3 regions of the Metabacillus dongyingensis genome follow, and region 3 is predicted to be linked to each of the others. Evidence: a T-box and tRNA genes for the amino acid it is inferred to sense, from the RefSeq annotation. Region 3 holds a T-box; the other regions hold tRNA genes.
The links. The T-box of region 3 lies ahead of ileS (isoleucine--tRNA ligase). A T-box ahead of a tRNA ligase gene usually reads a tRNA of that ligase, here a tRNA-Ile.

Region 1 (6,387 bases), 2.1 Mb from region 3:
ATTGCAATTGCAAGCTGCGCTTCAGTTACAGTATCCATACCAGCACTAATGATTGGGACATTCAGCTTTAATGTTGGTGTTAAGTTCACACTTAAATTTACGTCTCTTGGAAGAACCTCCGACTTAGCCGGTACAAGCAATACATCATCAAACGTTAAGCCTTCTTTTAAAAATTTACTTTCCCACATCATTAAATCCCCCTCTTAACGGCAAAATATTATTAGTAGATTAACAACTAGCCAACCTACTGTCAAGAACAGGCAAAAGAGTTTAAAAATTGCGAAAAAAGAAAGGGGAGCTGCAGGATGATGAAAACAAGCGTCTGGAACCAGTTAAAATCATATCAATCAACGGAAACGGTCCAAAAGTTTCTGGAAAAAAGTTATAAAAAAAATCAGCAAACAGCACCTGCAGAATTATCCTATCAAAACAGCTATCCTTTCGTTTACCATCTGAAGCATGCCGAAAACTTTTATCTTTCATCAGCATGCGCCGCCCTTCCTGTACAGCCAATGCTCCTGTTTTACGGAATGTCTCAGCTTATGAAAGCCTGCATTCTTACAGCAGATCCAGAATACCCGGCCACTTCCTCCGTCCTTGCACATGGCGTATCAACAAGAAAGCGAAAAAAACAGCATTATCGCTTTTTGCAGGATGAAGTAAAGATCCAAAGAAATGGTTTATTTGCTCACACAGCATCCCATTTATTTAAGCTGGAACATGTAGAAAATGATAAATACACCATGCATGAACTTTTAAAAAGAATCCCAGAAATAAGTGATTTATTTACTAGGCATAAACAGAAAAATGTTCATTTTAGAACCAAATATGAAAACAAGCAGCTGCATATTCCAGTTGAAGCGGCAGCCTCTTATCACATGACACCGGAAAGGCTGCTTGAATATTTCGATTATCATTTTCAGCTTAGCAGAGGAAATCATTCCGAAAACATAATTACTTGCTATCCGCCTGATCACTTCAGCGCTTTTTACAGTCTTCCATTTCTGTACAATGGGCAAACAGGCGAATACACCTTGCCTGCATCAATGAATGATCTTGCCGGATTGCCTGAATTCATGGCTCATTACTTATTGTTGTACAACTTAAGCATGATCTCAAGATATGAAACCGAGTGGTGGTACGAACTAATGCTAAGCCATTCACAGGATGATTATGTATTCATTGTTCGTTTTCTTGAAGTGACAAAAGAAAAAATACCTCAGTTTGCACTGATGTTTTTGAATGAATTATGGGAAAAGGGATAGTCCAGCGCATTATTGGATAACAAAATCAGGCTAATAAGTATTGGATAAAAAAAATCCATAATGAATAGTTGAACGGGTTATCGGGATCGTAACAGCCCTCCATCAAATAGGGAAACCACTTTTTTCATTTACGAGCGCTTAGCGTTATTTTATGTTCGCTATGCAACAACTTCCAATGGATGTAAATTCTTCAAAAAAATCTGCTTCCAACCTCCTAACTGCCCTTTGTCCTTTTATTTTTTCCATACAAAAAAGAACAGCATCTCTGCTGTTCTTTTTTTTGCGTGCCTGGCAACGTCCTACTCTCACAGGGGGAAACCCCCAACTACCATCGGCGCTAAAGAGCTTAACTTCCGTGTTCGGCATGGGAACGGGTGTGACCTCTTTGCCATCATCACCAGACAATATGCAATTAGAAAGAGTTATTCTTTCAAAACTAAATAACGTATGATAACAAGTTTCACTCAGGTTTTACACTTTATTAGACTGTGGTTAAGTCCTCGAACGATTAGTATCTGTCAGCTCCACACGTCACCGCGCTTCCACCTCAGACCTATCAACCTGATCATCTTTCAGGGTTCTTACTCACTAATGTGATGGGAAATCTCATCTTGAGGGGGGCTTCATGCTTAGATGCTTTCAGCACTTATCCCTTCCGCACATAGCTACCCAGCGATGCCTTTGGCAAGACAACTGGTACACCAGCGGTGCGTCCATCCCGGTCCTCTCGTACTAAGGACAGCTCCTCTCAAATTTCCTGCGCCCACGACGGATAGGGACCGAACTGTCTCACGACGTTCTGAACCCAGCTCGCGTACCGCTTTAATGGGCGAACAGCCCAACCCTTGGGACCGACTACAGCCCCAGGATGCGATGAGCCGACATCGAGGTGCCAAACCTCCCCGTCGATGTGGACTCTTGGGGGAGATAAGCCTGTTATCCCCGGGGTAGCTTTTATCCGTTGAGCGATGGCCCTTCCATGCGGAACCACCGGATCACTAAGCCCGACTTTCGTCCCTGCTCGACTTGTAGGTCTCGCAGTCAAGCTCCCTTGTGCCTTTACACTCTGCGAATGATTTCCAACCATTCTGAGGGAACCTTTGGGCGCCTCCGTTACATTTTAGGAGGCGACCGCCCCAGTCAAACTGCCCACCTGACACTGTCTCCCAGCCCGATCAGGGCTGTGGGTTAGAATTTCAATACAGCAAGGGTAGTATCCCACCAATGCCTCCACCGAAGCTGGCGCTCCGGCTTCCAAGGCTCCTACCTATCCTGTACAAGCTGTACCAAAATTCAATATCAGGCTACAGTAAAGCTCCACGGGGTCTTTCCGTCCTGTCGCGGGTAACCTGCATCTTCACAGGTACTATAATTTCACCGAGTCTCTCGTTGAGACAGTGCCCAGATCGTTACGCCTTTCGTGCGGGTCGGAACTTACCCGACAAGGAATTTCGCTACCTTAGGACCGTTATAGTTACGGCCGCCGTTTACTGGGGCTTCAATTCAAAGCTTCGCTTGCGCTAACCTCTCCTCTTAACCTTCCAGCACCGGGCAGGCGTCAGCCCCTATACTTCGCCTTGCGGCTTCGCAGAGACCTGTGTTTTTGCTAAACAGTCGCCTGGGCCTATTCACTGCGGCTTTTCAGGGCTATGAACCCTAAAAAGCACCCCTTCTCCCGAAGTTACGGGGTCATTTTGCCGAGTTCCTTAACGAGAGTTCTCTCGCTCACCTTAGGATTCTCTCCTCGCCTACCTGTGTCGGTTTGCGGTACGGGCACCTCTCACCTCGCTAGAGGCTTTTCTTGGCAGTGTGGAATCAGGAACTTCGGTACTAAATTTCCCTCGCCATCACAGCTCAGCCTTTATGAGAAGCGGATTTGCCTACTTCTCAGCCTAACTGCTTGGACGCGCATATCCAACAGCGCGCTTGCCCTATCCTCCTGCGTCCCCCCATTGCTCAAATGGTGAGGAGGTGGTACAGGAATATCAACCTGTTGTCCATCGCCTACGCCTTTCGGCCTCGGCTTAGGTCCCGACTAACCCTGAGCGGACGAGCCTTCCTCAGGAAACCTTAGGCATTCGGTGGAGGGGATTCTCACCCCTCTTTCGCTACTCATACCGGCATTCTCACTTCTAAGCGCTCCACCAGTCCTTACGGTCTAGCTTCAACGCCCTTAGAACGCTCTCCTACCACTGTTCGTAAGAACAGTCCACAGCTTCGGTGATACGTTTAGCCCCGGTACATTTTCGGCGCAGAGTCACTCGACCAGTGAGCTATTACGCACTCTTTAAATGGTGGCTGCTTCTAAGCCAACATCCTGGTTGTCTAAGCAACTCCACATCCTTTTCCACTTAACGTATACTTTGGGACCTTAGCTGGTGGTCTGGGCTGTTTCCCTCTTGACTACGGATCTTATCACTCGCAGTCTGACTCCCAAGGAGCAAGTCTTTGGCATTCGGAGTTTGACTGAATTCGGTAACCCGATGAGGGCCCCTAGTCCAATCAGTGCTCTACCTCCAAGACTCTCATACTTGAGGCTAGCCCTAAAGCTATTTCGGAGAGAACCAGCTATCTCCAGGTTCGATTGGAATTTCTCCGCTACCCACACCTCATCCCCGCACTTTTCAACGTGCGTGGGTTCGGGCCTCCATTCAGTGTTACCTGAACTTCACCCTGGACATGGGTAGATCACCTGGTTTCGGGTCTACGACCACGTACTAAAACGCCCTATTCAGACTCGCTTTCGCTGCGGCTCCGTCTCATCAACTTAACCTTGCACGGGATCGTAACTCGCCGGTTCATTCTACAAAAGGCACGCCATCACCCATTAACGGGCTCTGACTACTTGTAAGCACACGGTTTCAGGATCTTTTCACTCCCCTTCCGGGGTGCTTTTCACCTTTCCCTCACGGTACTGGTTCACTATCGGTCACTAGGGAGTATTTAGCCTTGGGAGATGGTCCTCCCTGCTTCCGACGGGATTTCTCGTGTCCCGCCGTACTCAGGATCCACTCTGGAGGGAACGAAGTTTCGACTACAGGGTTATTACCTTCTCTGACGGACCTTTCCAGGTCGCTTCATCTACCCCGTTCCTTTGTAACTCCGTATAGAGTGTCCTACAACCCCAAGAGGCAAGCCTCTTGGTTTGGGCTAATTCCGTTTCGCTCGCCGCTACTTGGGAAATCGCGTTTGCTTTCTCTTCCTCCGGGTACTTAGATGTTTCAGTTCCCCGGGTCTGCCTTCATTATCCTATGTATTCAGATAAAGATACTGTTCCATTACGAACAGTGGGTTTCCCCATTCGGAAATCTCTGGATCAAAGCTTACTTACAGCTCCCCAAAGCATATCGGTGTTAGTCCCGTCCTTCATCGGCTCCTAGTGCCAAGGCATCCACCGTGCGCCCTTCATAACTTAACCTAAATGGTCAACCGCATCATAAGATGCGTTTCGCATTTCGTTGTTTGTTTAGACATAAATGTCTAGAAAATCACTAATTATGGTAAGCGTAAATCTCAGTGAATTACTTGTTATCAATTACGTTATCTAGTTTTCAAAGAACAACTTCTTGGTGGAGCCTAGCGGGATCGAACCGCTGACCTCCTGCGTGCAAGGCAGGCGCTCTCCCAGCTGAGCTAAGGCCCCATATGAATTTAAGAGATGGTGGGCCTAAATGGACTCGAACCATCGACCTCACGCTTATCAGGCGTGCGCTCTAACCAGCTGAGCTATAGGCCCATCTCACAAGTGTGAATAAAAGAATATTTTTGACGTACAAAAAAGTACGCGCAAATGATTCCTCGCTTACTTCTAAAGTAAACTCGCTATTCACTTAGAGGGAACAAAGTTCTCTCAAAACTAAACAAAAACCAAAAGCGTCCTCATATCTTCCTTAGAAAGGAGGTGATCCAGCCGCACCTTCCGATACGGCTACCTTGTTACGACTTCACCCCAATCATCTACCCCACCTTAGGCGGCTGGCTCCTTGCGGTTACCCCACCGACTTCGGGTGTTGCAAACTCTCGTGGTGTGACGGGCGGTGTGTACAAGGCCCGGGAACGTATTCACCGCGGCATGCTGATCCGCGATTACTAGCGATTCCAGCTTCATGCAGGCGAGTTGCAGCCTGCAATCCGAACTGAGAATGGTTTTATGGGATTGGCTAAACCTCGCGGTCTCGCAGCCCTTTGTACCATCCATTGTAGCACGTGTGTAGCCCAGGTCATAAGGGGCATGATGATTTGACGTCATCCCCACCTTCCTCCGGTTTGTCACCGGCAGTCACCTTAGAGTGCCCAACTGAATGCTGGCAACTAAGATCAAGGGTTGCGCTCGTTGCGGGACTTAACCCAACATCTCACGACACGAGCTGACGACAACCATGCACCACCTGTCACTTTGTCCCCCGAAGGGGAACCTTCTATCTCTAGAAGTGGCAAAGGATGTCAAGACCTGGTAAGGTTCTTCGCGTTGCTTCGAATTAAACCACATGCTCCACCGCTTGTGCGGGCCCCCGTCAATTCCTTTGAGTTTCAGTCTTGCGACCGTACTCCCCAGGCGGAGTGCTTAATGCGTTAGCTGCAGCACTAAAGGGCGGAAACCCTCTAACACTTAGCACTCATCGTTTACGGCGTGGACTACCAGGGTATCTAATCCTGTTCGCTCCCCACGCTTTCGCGCCTCAGCGTCAGTTACAGACCAGAGAGTCGCCTTCGCCACTGGTGTTCCTCCACATCTCTACGCATTTCACCGCTACACGTGGAATTCCACTCTCCTCTTCTGCACTCAAGTTTCCCAGTTTCCAATGACCCTCCCCGGTTGAGCCGGGGGCTTTCACATCAGACTTAAGAAACCGCCTGCGCGCGCTTTACGCCCAATAATTCCGGACAACGCTTGCCACCTACGTATTACCGCGGCTGCTGGCACGTAGTTAGCCGTGGCTTTCTGGTTAGGTACCGTCAAGGTGCGAGCAGTTACTCTCGCACTTGTTCTTCCCTAACAACAGAGTTTTACGATCCGAAAACCTTCATCACTCACGCGGCGTTGCTCCGTCAGACTTTCGTCCATTGCGGAAGATTCCCTACTGCTGCCTCCCGTAGGAGTCTGGGCCGTGTCTCAGTCCCA
Region 2 (6,387 bases), 2.1 Mb from region 3:
ACTTGCCAGGCATGTTCTAGGAGGAATGGAATGCATTATCCTGAACCGATATCAAAGCTGATTGACAGCTTTATGAAACTGCCAGGAATTGGCCCGAAGACGGCCGTTCGTCTGGCTTTTTTTGTACTGAATATGAAAGAAGACGTTGTGCTGGATTTTGCAAAGGCCTTGGTCAATGCCAAAAGAAATCTTACGTACTGTTCTGTATGCGGTCATATTACAGATCAGGATCCCTGCTATATATGTGAAGACCAAAGAAGAGATAAAACCGTCATTTGTGTCGTTCAGGACCCAAAAGACGTTATCGCAATGGAAAAAATGAAAGAGTATTCAGGGCTGTATCATGTGCTTCAAGGAGCAATCTCACCGATGGATGGTATCGGACCTGAGGATATCAAGATTCCTGAACTGCTGAAAAGGCTTCAAGACGACACAGTGCAGGAAATCATACTCGCTACCAATCCTAACATTGAAGGTGAAGCAACCGCGATGTATATCTCCAGACTTTTAAAGCCGACAGGGATCAAAATGACGCGAATAGCACATGGGCTTCCTGTAGGCGGAGATCTGGAATATGCGGATGAAGTAACTTTATCAAAAGCTCTGGAAGGAAGACGGGAGCTTTAATATCGGGATGCCGGAGAGGGGAAGTATCTTTGTTTTTTCGCAGAAAAGGCTGGCTTAGAAAAGAATATGATCAGCTGCTGGTTGATGACCTCCTTTTTATGAAAGATGAATGGAATCGGCAAAAACAGCTTGTTGATAAAAGTGTGGAGCCGTCTCCTGAAATACTGTATGAATTAAAAGTGGCTCAATCAAAATATTTCTTCTTATTAAGAGAAGCAAAAAAGAGAAATATTACGATCGGCAGAAAATAGCTTGTTCTATTTTCACCAGGCTTTCATAGATATTTAGAAAGTAATGATGAAAGTGAGTGGTGGAATGGAACCCGTCTACGTTTTTTCCATTCTCGGAGGAATCATAATCCTGCTGCTTGTTGCAGGCGCCCCGCTCAAGTCAATGCGCTGGGCTGGCCAAGTGCTTGTGAAAGTTGTAATAGGTGCATTATTTTTATTTTTCATTAATGCATTTGGTACAAGCATAGGCCTGCACATCCCCATTAATCTGACGACTGCGGGTATTTCTGGATTGCTTGGTTTGCCGGGTGTTGCTGCATTAATTATTATAAAAATGGTTATCTTATCTTAGAACAGGCGGCTTGTTTCGCTTGTTCTAATTTTTTTGTTGACACGTTTTGTAGCGGGTGGTATATTAATAGACGTCGCTGATGACGTTAAATAAAACTTTTCAAAAAAGTTGTTGACGGAACAGAGAGATAAATGGTATATTAAAGGGGTCGCTTCGAGAGAATGCGACACAATAAGTTCTTTGAAAACTAAACAAAACCAAAAGCGTACCAAACGTTTTAATTTTTTGAAGTCAGCAACAAATTGAGTCACAAATTTTCTTCGGAGAGTTTGATCCTGGCTCAGGACGAACGCTGGCGGCGTGCCTAATACATGCAAGTCGAGCGGACCTCTTCGGAGGTCAGCGGCGGACGGGTGAGTAACACGTGGGCAACCTGCCTGTAAGACTGGGATAACTCCGGGAAACCGGAGCTAATACCGGATAGTATCTTGAACCGCATGGTTCAAGTTGGAAAGACGGTTTCGGCTGTCACTTACAGATGGGCCCGCGGCGCATTAGCTAGTTGGTGAGGTAATGGCTCACCAAGGCAACGATGCGTAGCCGACCTGAGAGGGTGATCGGCCACACTGGGACTGAGACACGGCCCAGACTCCTACGGGAGGCAGCAGTAGGGAATCTTCCGCAATGGACGAAAGTCTGACGGAGCAACGCCGCGTGAGTGATGAAGGTTTTCGGATCGTAAAACTCTGTTGTTAGGGAAGAACAAGTGCGAGAGTAACTGCTCGCACCTTGACGGTACCTAACCAGAAAGCCACGGCTAACTACGTGCCAGCAGCCGCGGTAATACGTAGGTGGCAAGCGTTGTCCGGAATTATTGGGCGTAAAGCGCGCGCAGGCGGTTTCTTAAGTCTGATGTGAAAGCCCCCGGCTCAACCGGGGAGGGTCATTGGAAACTGGGAAACTTGAGTGCAGAAGAGGAGAGTGGAATTCCACGTGTAGCGGTGAAATGCGTAGAGATGTGGAGGAACACCAGTGGCGAAGGCGACTCTCTGGTCTGTAACTGACGCTGAGGCGCGAAAGCGTGGGGAGCGAACAGGATTAGATACCCTGGTAGTCCACGCCGTAAACGATGAGTGCTAAGTGTTAGAGGGTTTCCGCCCTTTAGTGCTGCAGCTAACGCATTAAGCACTCCGCCTGGGGAGTACGGTCGCAAGACTGAAACTCAAAGGAATTGACGGGGGCCCGCACAAGCGGTGGAGCATGTGGTTTAATTCGAAGCAACGCGAAGAACCTTACCAGGTCTTGACATCCTTTGCCACTTCTAGAGATAGAAGGTTCCCCTTCGGGGGACAAAGTGACAGGTGGTGCATGGTTGTCGTCAGCTCGTGTCGTGAGATGTTGGGTTAAGTCCCGCAACGAGCGCAACCCTTGATCTTAGTTGCCAGCATTCAGTTGGGCACTCTAAGGTGACTGCCGGTGACAAACCGGAGGAAGGTGGGGATGACGTCAAATCATCATGCCCCTTATGACCTGGGCTACACACGTGCTACAATGGATGGTACAAAGGGCTGCGAGACCGCGAGGTTTAGCCAATCCCATAAAACCATTCTCAGTTCGGATTGCAGGCTGCAACTCGCCTGCATGAAGCTGGAATCGCTAGTAATCGCGGATCAGCATGCCGCGGTGAATACGTTCCCGGGCCTTGTACACACCGCCCGTCACACCACGAGAGTTTGCAACACCCGAAGTCGGTGGGGTAACCGCAAGGAGCCAGCCGCCTAAGGTGGGGTAGATGATTGGGGTGAAGTCGTAACAAGGTAGCCGTATCGGAAGGTGCGGCTGGATCACCTCCTTTCTAAGGAAGATATGAGGACGCTTTTGGTTTTTGTTTAGTTTTGAGAGAACTTTGTTCCCTCTAAGTGAATAGCGAGTTTACTTTAGTAGTAAGCGAGGAATCATTTGCGCGTACTTTTTTGTACGTCAAAAATATTCTTTTATTCACACTTGTGAGATGGGCCTATAGCTCAGCTGGTTAGAGCGCACGCCTGATAAGCGTGAGGTCGATGGTTCGAGTCCATTTAGGCCCACCATCTCTTAAATTCATATGGGGCCTTAGCTCAGCTGGGAGAGCGCCTGCCTTGCACGCAGGAGGTCAGCGGTTCGATCCCGCTAGGCTCCACCAAGAAGTTGTTCTTTGAAAACTAGATAACGTAATTGATAACAAGTAATTCACTGAGATTTACGCTTACCATAATTAGTGATTTTCTAGACATTTATGTCTAAACAAACAACGAAATGCGAAACACATCTTATGATGCGGTTGACCATTTAGGTTAAGTTATGAAGGGCGCACGGTGGATGCCTTGGCACTAGGAGCCGATGAAGGACGGGACTAACACCGATATGCTTTGGGGAGCTGTAAGTAAGCTTTGATCCAGAGATTTCCGAATGGGGAAACCCACTGTTCGTAATGGAACAGTATCTTTATCTGAATACATAGGATAATGAAGGCAGACCCGGGGAACTGAAACATCTAAGTACCCGGAGGAAGAGAAAGCAAACGCGATTTCCCAAGTAGCGGCGAGCGAAACGGAATTAGCCCAAACCAAGAGGCTTGCCTCTTGGGGTTGTAGGACACTCTATACGGAGTTACAAAGGAACGGGGTAGATGAAGCGACCTGGAAAGGTCCGTCAGAGAAGGTAATAACCCTGTAGTCGAAACTTCGTTCCCTCCAGAGTGGATCCTGAGTACGGCGGGACACGAGAAATCCCGTCGGAAGCAGGGAGGACCATCTCCCAAGGCTAAATACTCCCTAGTGACCGATAGTGAACCAGTACCGTGAGGGAAAGGTGAAAAGCACCCCGGAAGGGGAGTGAAAAGATCCTGAAACCGTGTGCTTACAAGTAGTCAGAGCCCGTTAATGGGTGATGGCGTGCCTTTTGTAGAATGAACCGGCGAGTTACGATCCCGTGCAAGGTTAAGTTGATGAGACGGAGCCGCAGCGAAAGCGAGTCTGAATAGGGCGTTTTAGTACGTGGTCGTAGACCCGAAACCAGGTGATCTACCCATGTCCAGGGTGAAGTTCAGGTAACACTGAATGGAGGCCCGAACCCACGCACGTTGAAAAGTGCGGGGATGAGGTGTGGGTAGCGGAGAAATTCCAATCGAACCTGGAGATAGCTGGTTCTCTCCGAAATAGCTTTAGGGCTAGCCTCAAGTATGAGAGTCTTGGAGGTAGAGCACTGATTGGACTAGGGGCCCTCATCGGGTTACCGAATTCAGTCAAACTCCGAATGCCAAAGACTTGCTCCTTGGGAGTCAGACTGCGAGTGATAAGATCCGTAGTCAAGAGGGAAACAGCCCAGACCACCAGCTAAGGTCCCAAAGTATACGTTAAGTGGAAAAGGATGTGGAGTTGCTTAGACAACCAGGATGTTGGCTTAGAAGCAGCCACCATTTAAAGAGTGCGTAATAGCTCACTGGTCGAGTGACTCTGCGCCGAAAATGTACCGGGGCTAAACGTATCACCGAAGCTGTGGACTGTTCTTACGAACAGTGGTAGGAGAGCGTTCTAAGGGCGTTGAAGCTAGACCGTAAGGACTGGTGGAGCGCTTAGAAGTGAGAATGCCGGTATGAGTAGCGAAAGAGGGGTGAGAATCCCCTCCACCGAATGCCTAAGGTTTCCTGAGGAAGGCTCGTCCGCTCAGGGTTAGTCGGGACCTAAGCCGAGGCCGAAAGGCGTAGGCGATGGACAACAGGTTGATATTCCTGTACCACCTCCTCACCATTTGAGCAATGGGGGGACGCAGGAGGATAGGGCAAGCGCGCTGTTGGATATGCGCGTCCAAGCAGTTAGGCTGAGAAGTAGGCAAATCCGCTTCTCACATAAGGCTGAGCTGTGATGGCGAGGGAAATTTAGTACCGAAGTTCCTGATTCCACACTGCCAAGAAAAGCCTCTAGCGAGGTGAGAGGTGCCCGTACCGCAAACCGACACAGGTAGGCGAGGAGAGAATCCTAAGGTGAGCGAGAGAACTCTCGTTAAGGAACTCGGCAAAATGACCCCGTAACTTCGGGAGAAGGGGTGCTTTTTAGGGTTCATAGCCCTGAAAAGCCGCAGTGAATAGGCCCAGGCGACTGTTTAGCAAAAACACAGGTCTCTGCGAAGCCGCAAGGCGAAGTATAGGGGCTGACGCCTGCCCGGTGCTGGAAGGTTAAGAGGAGAGGTTAGCGCAAGCGAAGCTTTGAATTGAAGCCCCAGTAAACGGCGGCCGTAACTATAACGGTCCTAAGGTAGCGAAATTCCTTGTCGGGTAAGTTCCGACCCGCACGAAAGGCGTAACGATCTGGGCACTGTCTCAACGAGAGACTCGGTGAAATTATAGTACCTGTGAAGATGCAGGTTACCCGCGACAGGACGGAAAGACCCCGTGGAGCTTTACTGTAGCCTGATATTGAATTTTGGTACAGCTTGTACAGGATAGGTAGGAGCCTTGGAAGCCGGAGCGCCAGCTTCGGTGGAGGCATTGGTGGGATACTACCCTTGCTGTATTGAAATTCTAACCCACAGCCCTGATCGGGCTGGGAGACAGTGTCAGGTGGGCAGTTTGACTGGGGCGGTCGCCTCCTAAAATGTAACGGAGGCGCCCAAAGGTTCCCTCAGAATGGTTGGAAATCATTCGCAGAGTGTAAAGGCACAAGGGAGCTTGACTGCGAGACCTACAAGTCGAGCAGGGACGAAAGTCGGGCTTAGTGATCCGGTGGTTCCGCATGGAAGGGCCATCGCTCAACGGATAAAAGCTACCCCGGGGATAACAGGCTTATCTCCCCCAAGAGTCCACATCGACGGGGAGGTTTGGCACCTCGATGTCGGCTCATCGCATCCTGGGGCTGTAGTCGGTCCCAAGGGTTGGGCTGTTCGCCCATTAAAGCGGTACGCGAGCTGGGTTCAGAACGTCGTGAGACAGTTCGGTCCCTATCCGTCGTGGGCGCAGGAAATTTGAGAGGAGCTGTCCTTAGTACGAGAGGACCGGGATGGACGCACCGCTGGTGTACCAGTTGTCTTGCCAAAGGCATCGCTGGGTAGCTATGTGCGGAAGGGATAAGTGCTGAAAGCATCTAAGCATGAAGCCCCCCTCAAGATGAGATTTCCCATCACGCAAGTGAGTAAGAACCCTGAAAGATGATCAGGTTGATAGGTCTGAGGTGGAAGCGCGGTGACGTGTGGAGCTGACAGATA
Region 3 (6,387 bases):
ATATAGTAAAGCACAAGCTTTCCCCAACTTTCCTATAATGTACCTTTGAATTGTATCACAGGCAAAAAAGAAGAGTAAAGCTTGTATCTCATGAAAGCAGTGTTTTAATGATATTCTCCCACTTCATAGTGGGATTGGTGATTGAGATAGAGATGAGGCAGAGATTTTCTTTCATAAAGTTCCTGAAAAGCAAAATCATGAATGGTTCTTGCAGTGGGGATAATGGCTAACTTATCAAGTGCAATTGGAGTTCCTGTCTCTTCACAAATGCCAAACGTGCCGTTTTCAATTTTCTGAAGAGCTCTTTCAACATCAATTAATTCTTCTTTCACATGAATCATAATTGTTTTTTCTTTTAATGGATAAAATAGATGTTGTTCATTCACCACCTCAAACAAGCCATGATCAAATAGCCTTGATTTCAATTCCTGCTGCATGATTTGAAGCTCATACCAAATTGCGTCTAAACTCATAGCGGACAACTCCTTGTGTACTTGCTTTGTACTCATAGTCTATCCGTTCTCCCTGCCGCTCACGCTTTTAAGAATTTTCCTGTTATGACAATGAAATGCGGAACCGACTGTTTAGCGCAGGCAGACAGTTAAGAATTCACCCGAAAAATCCGGGTTTGACTGGAATTTGTTCTGACCAAGGGTCTGCGCGATGTAGCCTTGACATAACTAAAAGCCGGATTGCTCGTTTTGTTATTTGCAAAGACATGGATTTTATTATCCATTTTTTCATTTTTTCTATTCGTTTTCATGATTTATCTTGTTGAATATTGAATATTTCTAGTCAACTGATTTTTTTATCTAGCCTAAAGTCTCTGCATTGCAGCTGCTTTTCTGTATACAATGCCGGATATAGAATTTTCCATCCAAATAATAGCTTTATTAGCCGATATTCATTCAACTTTAGGTCCCCATATTAAATAAGTCCCTGTGCTTTACTTAAAACAGCCCTTCTAAATCGAGCTAATATAAAAAACCGCTGATCAATGAAGTCAGCGGTTTCCAATAAATTAAGCAGTTGTATAGTTTTCATCAACAATTGCTGCACAGCGGCCGCAAAGAGTTTTATGATTTTCATTGCTGCCAACATCCGTTGTAACTACCCAGCATCTTTCACATGTTTCGCCTTCAGCAGGTTTCACAGCAATTTTCACATGATCAAATACATGAGCCTCTTCAGGTGCTGCATCATAGTCACCTGCTAGTTTAAAGCCTGATACGATAAACAGCTGCTGTAGGTTTTCTTCGACTGAATCAAGCAATTGCTTCGTTTCAGCATCAACATAAAGTTCAATGCTTGCTGTTAATGACTTGCCGATTACTTTTTCGTTTCTTGCCACTTCAAGAGCCTTCAGCACATCATCACGAAGCTCCATGAAAGCATCCCATTTCTCTTCTAATAGATCCGCATTTTCAAGGGTCTTCACTTCCGGCATATCAACAAGCTGAACACTTTCTTCTGATACAGAATCAATATGTGCCCAAACTTCGTCGGCAGTATGAGGAAGAATTGGTGTTACTAACTTCACTAGAGAAAGAAGCGTTTCGTGCAAAACAGTTTGAATAGCACGGCGCTCTTTATTGTCTGGTGCTTCGATGTACAGGACATCTTTTGCGAAATCAAGATAAAATGAGCTAAGTTCAATCGTACAGAAGTTATGAACCGCATGGAAAATCGCTGCAAACTCATATTCTTCATAGGATTTTTTCACTTTATCTGTTAATTTATTCAGTTTTACAAGCATATAACGATCTACATCACGCAGTTCGTCATAAGATAGGGCATCTTTTGCCGGATTAAAATCTGCAAGGTTTCCAAGCAGGAAACGGAATGTATTGCGGATTTTTCTGTATACTTCAGCAACTTGCTTTAAGATATTATCAGAAACTCTTACATCTGCCTGGTAATCAACAGATGCTACCCATAGACGAAGGATGTCTCCTCCAAGCTGGTTCATGACTTTTGAAGGCAGTACGACGTTTCCTAAAGATTTACTCATTTTGCGTCCTTCTCCGTCAAGAGCAAATCCATGGCTCAGGACTCCTTTGTATGGAGCTTTACCAGTTACAGCAACTGCTGTTGATAAGGAAGAGTTAAACCACCCGCGGTATTGATCAGATCCTTCTAAATAAAGATCTGCCGGACGCTGCAGGTCATCTCTTTCTAATAAGACAGCCTGATGAGATGAACCCGAATCAAACCATACATCCATAATGTCCTGTTCTTTTGTGAACAATCCATTTGGGCTTCCTTCATGTTTAAACCCTTCAGGAAGCAGATCTTTTGTTTCACGCTCAAACCAAATATTTGAACCATGTTTGCGGAACAAGTCTGAAACATGATTGATTGTTTCATCTGTAATGATTGGTTCCCCGTTCTCAGCATAGAATACCGGAATTGGAACTCCCCACGCACGCTGTCTGGAAATACACCAGTCTCCGCGGTCCCGGACCATATTAAATAATCTTGTTTCTCCCCATGCTGGAACCCATTTTGTTTCTTTTACAGCAGTTAATAGCTCTTCACGGAAGTCTTTAATAGATGCAAACCACTGAGCCGTTGCTCTGAAGATTGTTGGTTTTTTTGTTCTCCAGTCATGAGGGTAAGAATGCGTAATAAACGATAATTTCAGTAATGCGCCTGCTTCATCAAGCTGTTCTGTAATTGGTTTATTTGCTGCATCATAAAACATGCCTTCAAAACCTGGCGCTTCATTCGTCATATGGCCTTTTTCATCAACCGGGCAAAGAACGCCAAGTCCGTATTTTTGACCGACAATAAAGTCATCTTCCCCATGTCCAGGAGCAGTGTGTACACAGCCCGTACCAGCCTCTGTTGTTACATGCTCGCCAAGAACAACAAGCGATTCGCGGTCATAAAGCGGATGTTTCGCAACTGCTTTTTCAAGCTGAGCGCCTTTAAATGTTTTTGAAACCGTGTAGGTTTCCCACTCAAGTTCTTTCGCTACAGTCTCCAAAAGAGCAGATGCAACGATGAAAGAATCGTCTTTTACTGATACAACACTGTATTCAAGCTCAGGATTTACTGCTATTCCAAGGTTTGCAGGAATCGTCCAAGGAGTTGTCGTCCAAATAACGATTTTTTCTCCGCCGTTTAATACGTCATTTCCTTCAGTAACTGTAAATGCAACATAAATGGAAGCAGATCGCTTATCGTAATATTCGATTTCTGCTTCTGCTAAGGCAGATTCACTTGAAGGAGACCAATAAACCGGTTTAAGACCCTTATAGATATAGCCTTTTTTCGCCATTTCACCAAAAACTTTGATTTGCTGGGCTTCATATTCAGGGGTTAATGTCACGTATGGATTTTCCCAGTCTCCCCGAACTCCCAGGCGTTTGAACTGTTCACGCTGGTTATTGATTTGCTCCCATGCATACTCAGCACAAAGCTTGCGGAATTCTGCAACACTTAATTCTTTCCGGTTCACTTTTTTGTTTTTAGTTAAAGCTGTTTCAATCGGCAGGCCGTGTGTATCCCAGCCCGGCACATATGGTGCGTTATAGCCTGTCATTGATTTATAGCGGACAATAAAATCTTTCAGCACTTTGTTTAAAGCATGCCCCATATGAATATCGCCGTTTGCGTATGGAGGTCCGTCATGCAAAATAAACATCGGACGATCTTTCGTACGCTCCTGAACTTTTTGATAAATATTCATTTCTTCCCATTTCTCCTGCATTTGAGGTTCGCGGTTCGGCAAGTTTCCGCGCATTGGGAATTCAGTTTTTGGCATTAGCAGTGTATCTTTGTACTCCATGGGTATTCCTCCAAACAATTTTTAAGTAGGCTTTTAGTAAACAGCCATTAAATAAGAAAACACAAAAAACCTTCTCATCCCATAAGGGACGAGAAGGTTTTCTCGCGGTACCACCCTTTTAGATAACCAGCATTCTGATTATCCTCTCAAGATTCGTAACGTGAATAACGCGTCTTTGCTTACTTTCAATTTGTTTCAGCAAAAAACTCAAGGGTGATCTTCACTCATTCTCCTTTGCCGGGCTTCCACCAGTTCCGGCTCGCTTAAAAAGGTTAAAATGAGCTACTCTCCCTCTCATCGTTTTAATTTTTTATATGATAATAATTGTAGTAGTGATCGTATTATATGTGAAACTATGTACGCAAGTCAAGATTACACTTTAGATTCTTCGCGTTCCTCGTAAAGAGCTTCCACTTCATACTCTAATAAATGATCCCAGTCGTCATTTTTAAGAAGATCAAGCTGTGCTTCAATCAGCATTTGGAACCTAGTGCGGAAAACCTTAGACTGCTTTTTGAGTTCTTCAATCTCAACTGCAATTTTTCTTGATTTAGACAGTGATTCATTAATGATGCGGTCTGCGTTCTTTTCTGCTTCTTTTACAATTAATTTCGCTTCTTTTTGAGCGTGGCGGCGAACCTCTTCAGCTGCTTCCTGAGCAACTAGAATCGATTTGTTAAGAGTTTCTTCAATGTTTGCAAAATGACCAAGCTTCTCAGTCAGTTCGCCTACTTTTGATTCAAGTTCTTTGCGTTCGCGAATCGCCATTTCATAATCTTTTATCACTTGATCAAGGAATTCGTTCACTTCATCTTCATCATAGCCGCGGAAGCCTTTGTTGAATTCTTTGTTATGAATATCTAACGGTGTTAAGGGCACTTCTGCCACCTCCATTATGAGTATTGAATGTAACGTTTCTTTTAAAACAGTATAATTCATTATTTGACAAAAAGGTCAAAATTCCTGCTAATTCCCTAAAATTATTTTTGTTTTCCAATAGTCAGCTTCCATCTATCCTTCTTTGTTCTGCCGTCAATCGACAAAATCCTGGATCTCCCAAAACCTCGGACAGAAATGGTGTCACCCTCGCGGCATTCAAAGGATGTCTGCTGAATGACTTTCCAGTTTACTTTTACATGCCCATTCTGAATGAGCAAGCCGATTTTTTGTCTGGAAACATTATAAATAGAAGCTGCAACAGCATCTACCCTTAATGAGCTGACAGTTGCAGACTGTTCTTGGATTTCTTCATGATTCGGAATTCTCTTACTCCAGTCAAGCTTCCGAAGGGAAACCTTTGCTCTGCCGATTTCGGTCACATTCATTAAAATAAAATCCTCAACTTCTTTTGCAGCCACAAGCTGAATCCGCTCACCGAAGAACAAAAGATCTCCAAATTTAGACCGTTTCAATCCCAGAGACATAAGTGACCCTAAAATATGGCGATGTTCAAGAGAGATAAATTTAACCGGATATTGAATTTCGATCAGTGATAACTGAAAATCATCCAAGGAAGGTGTAAAGTAATCAGGGTAAAGAAGAGCACGCTTCCTCTCCATGCCATCACCAGAAAATATGACATTTACTTCCCCGTTTGAACCGACAACAGCCTGAACCATTTCCTGCTCTCTTGGATCAAGAAAGTCAGTCAATTTAGGACTGTAATGATTCAGAACATTTTCTTTCCACTCCATCACCTGATCAATGAAATGACGCTCTTCCTGTCTAAAATGCTGATAAACATGGTTCACTTCATACAGCTCCAAACCATTCTAAAATGAAAACAGTGCCGATAAACGGCACTTGTAAGACAATCTTATCCAATCATGCTGAAAATGGAATTCAGCCCATATCCCGCAAATCTTAAGGCAAGAAGCGCCACAATCGGGGAAATATCAATCATTCCAAGCGGCGGAATGAATCTGCGGAATGGCTCCAGGTAAGGTTCAACAATCTTAGCTAAAAATTGGCCAAAACCGCTTTCTCTTGCATTCGGAAACCATGAAAGCAGAATGTAAATAATAATCGCATACGAATAAATCTGCAATAATGTAAATAATACATCAGCCACTATGCCCATCTAGATTTACCACCTCTGATCTTCTTCAGTTACTATTTCAGATATAGATCCTGCGACATCCACATTATCAGGAGTGCAAAGAAAAATATTTGCTCCTATCTTTTGAATGTCTCCTCCTATAGCGTACACAGTTCCGCTTAAAAAGTCTACAATCCGTTTTGCCTGATCATGCTGAATACGCTGCAGGTTCACTACAACCGCGCGCCGGTTTTTAAGCTGATCGGCTACATCCTGAGCTTCAGCATATACTCGAGGCTCGCATAAAACCACTTTAGATGATTTTTGAACACTTTGCAAACTTACAACATTCTGTTTAGTCTGCGGTTTTGCGGCAAACGGCTGCTCATCCTCATAGTCATCTTCCTGATAGCGGTCCTGTTCAACGTACTCATACTCTTCATCATCCAAGGCAAAAAAGCTTTTAAACTTATTTTTAATACTCAACTTCTGACACCTCCGATTTCTTATCCTACCAGGGCAGAGCCTATACGTATGAAGGTTGCGCCTTCTTCAA

Region 1: it encodes a tRNA-Ile, which carries the amino acid that the T-box ahead of ileS (isoleucine--tRNA ligase) is inferred to sense. The anticodon was not compared.
Region 2: it encodes a tRNA-Ile, which carries the amino acid that the T-box ahead of ileS (isoleucine--tRNA ligase) is inferred to sense. The anticodon was not compared.

What each region holds. Positions count from the first base shown of each region.
Region 1 covers NZ_CP082944.1:12,690-19,076, reverse strand. The annotation lists gene guaB (IMP dehydrogenase) at 1-188, opposite strand, end outside; gene K8L98_RS00080 (YaaC family protein) at 306-1,265, shown strand; rRNA gene rrf (5S ribosomal RNA) at 1,552-1,667, opposite strand; rRNA gene K8L98_RS00070 (23S ribosomal RNA) at 1,754-4,683, opposite strand; tRNA gene K8L98_RS00065 (tRNA-Ala) at 4,833-4,908, opposite strand; tRNA gene K8L98_RS00060 (tRNA-Ile) at 4,925-5,001, opposite strand; rRNA gene K8L98_RS00055 (16S ribosomal RNA) at 5,160-6,387, opposite strand, start outside.
Region 2 covers NZ_CP082944.1:36,095-42,481, forward strand. The annotation lists gene K8L98_RS00170 (YbaB/EbfC family nucleoid-associated protein) at 1-20, shown strand, start outside; gene recR (recombination mediator RecR) at 31-627, shown strand; gene K8L98_RS00180 (YaaL family protein) at 657-878, shown strand; gene K8L98_RS00185 (pro-sigmaK processing inhibitor BofA family protein) at 943-1,209, shown strand; rRNA gene K8L98_RS00190 (16S ribosomal RNA) at 1,467-3,004, shown strand; tRNA gene K8L98_RS00195 (tRNA-Ile) at 3,163-3,239, shown strand; tRNA gene K8L98_RS00200 (tRNA-Ala) at 3,256-3,331, shown strand; rRNA gene K8L98_RS00205 (23S ribosomal RNA) at 3,481-6,387, shown strand, end outside.
Region 3 covers NZ_CP082944.1:2,128,701-2,135,087, reverse strand. The annotation lists gene lspA (signal peptidase II) at 1-14, opposite strand, end outside; gene K8L98_RS10560 (TraR/DksA family transcriptional regulator) at 105-473, opposite strand; gene ileS (isoleucine--tRNA ligase) at 1,022-3,793, opposite strand; T-box leader at 3,875-4,100, opposite strand; gene K8L98_RS10550 (DivIVA domain-containing protein) at 4,166-4,672, opposite strand; gene K8L98_RS10545 (YlmH family RNA-binding protein) at 4,774-5,544, opposite strand; gene K8L98_RS10540 (YggT family protein) at 5,610-5,873, opposite strand; gene K8L98_RS10535 (cell division protein SepF) at 5,880-6,317, opposite strand; gene K8L98_RS10530 (YggS family pyridoxal phosphate-dependent enzyme) at 6,338-6,387, opposite strand, start outside.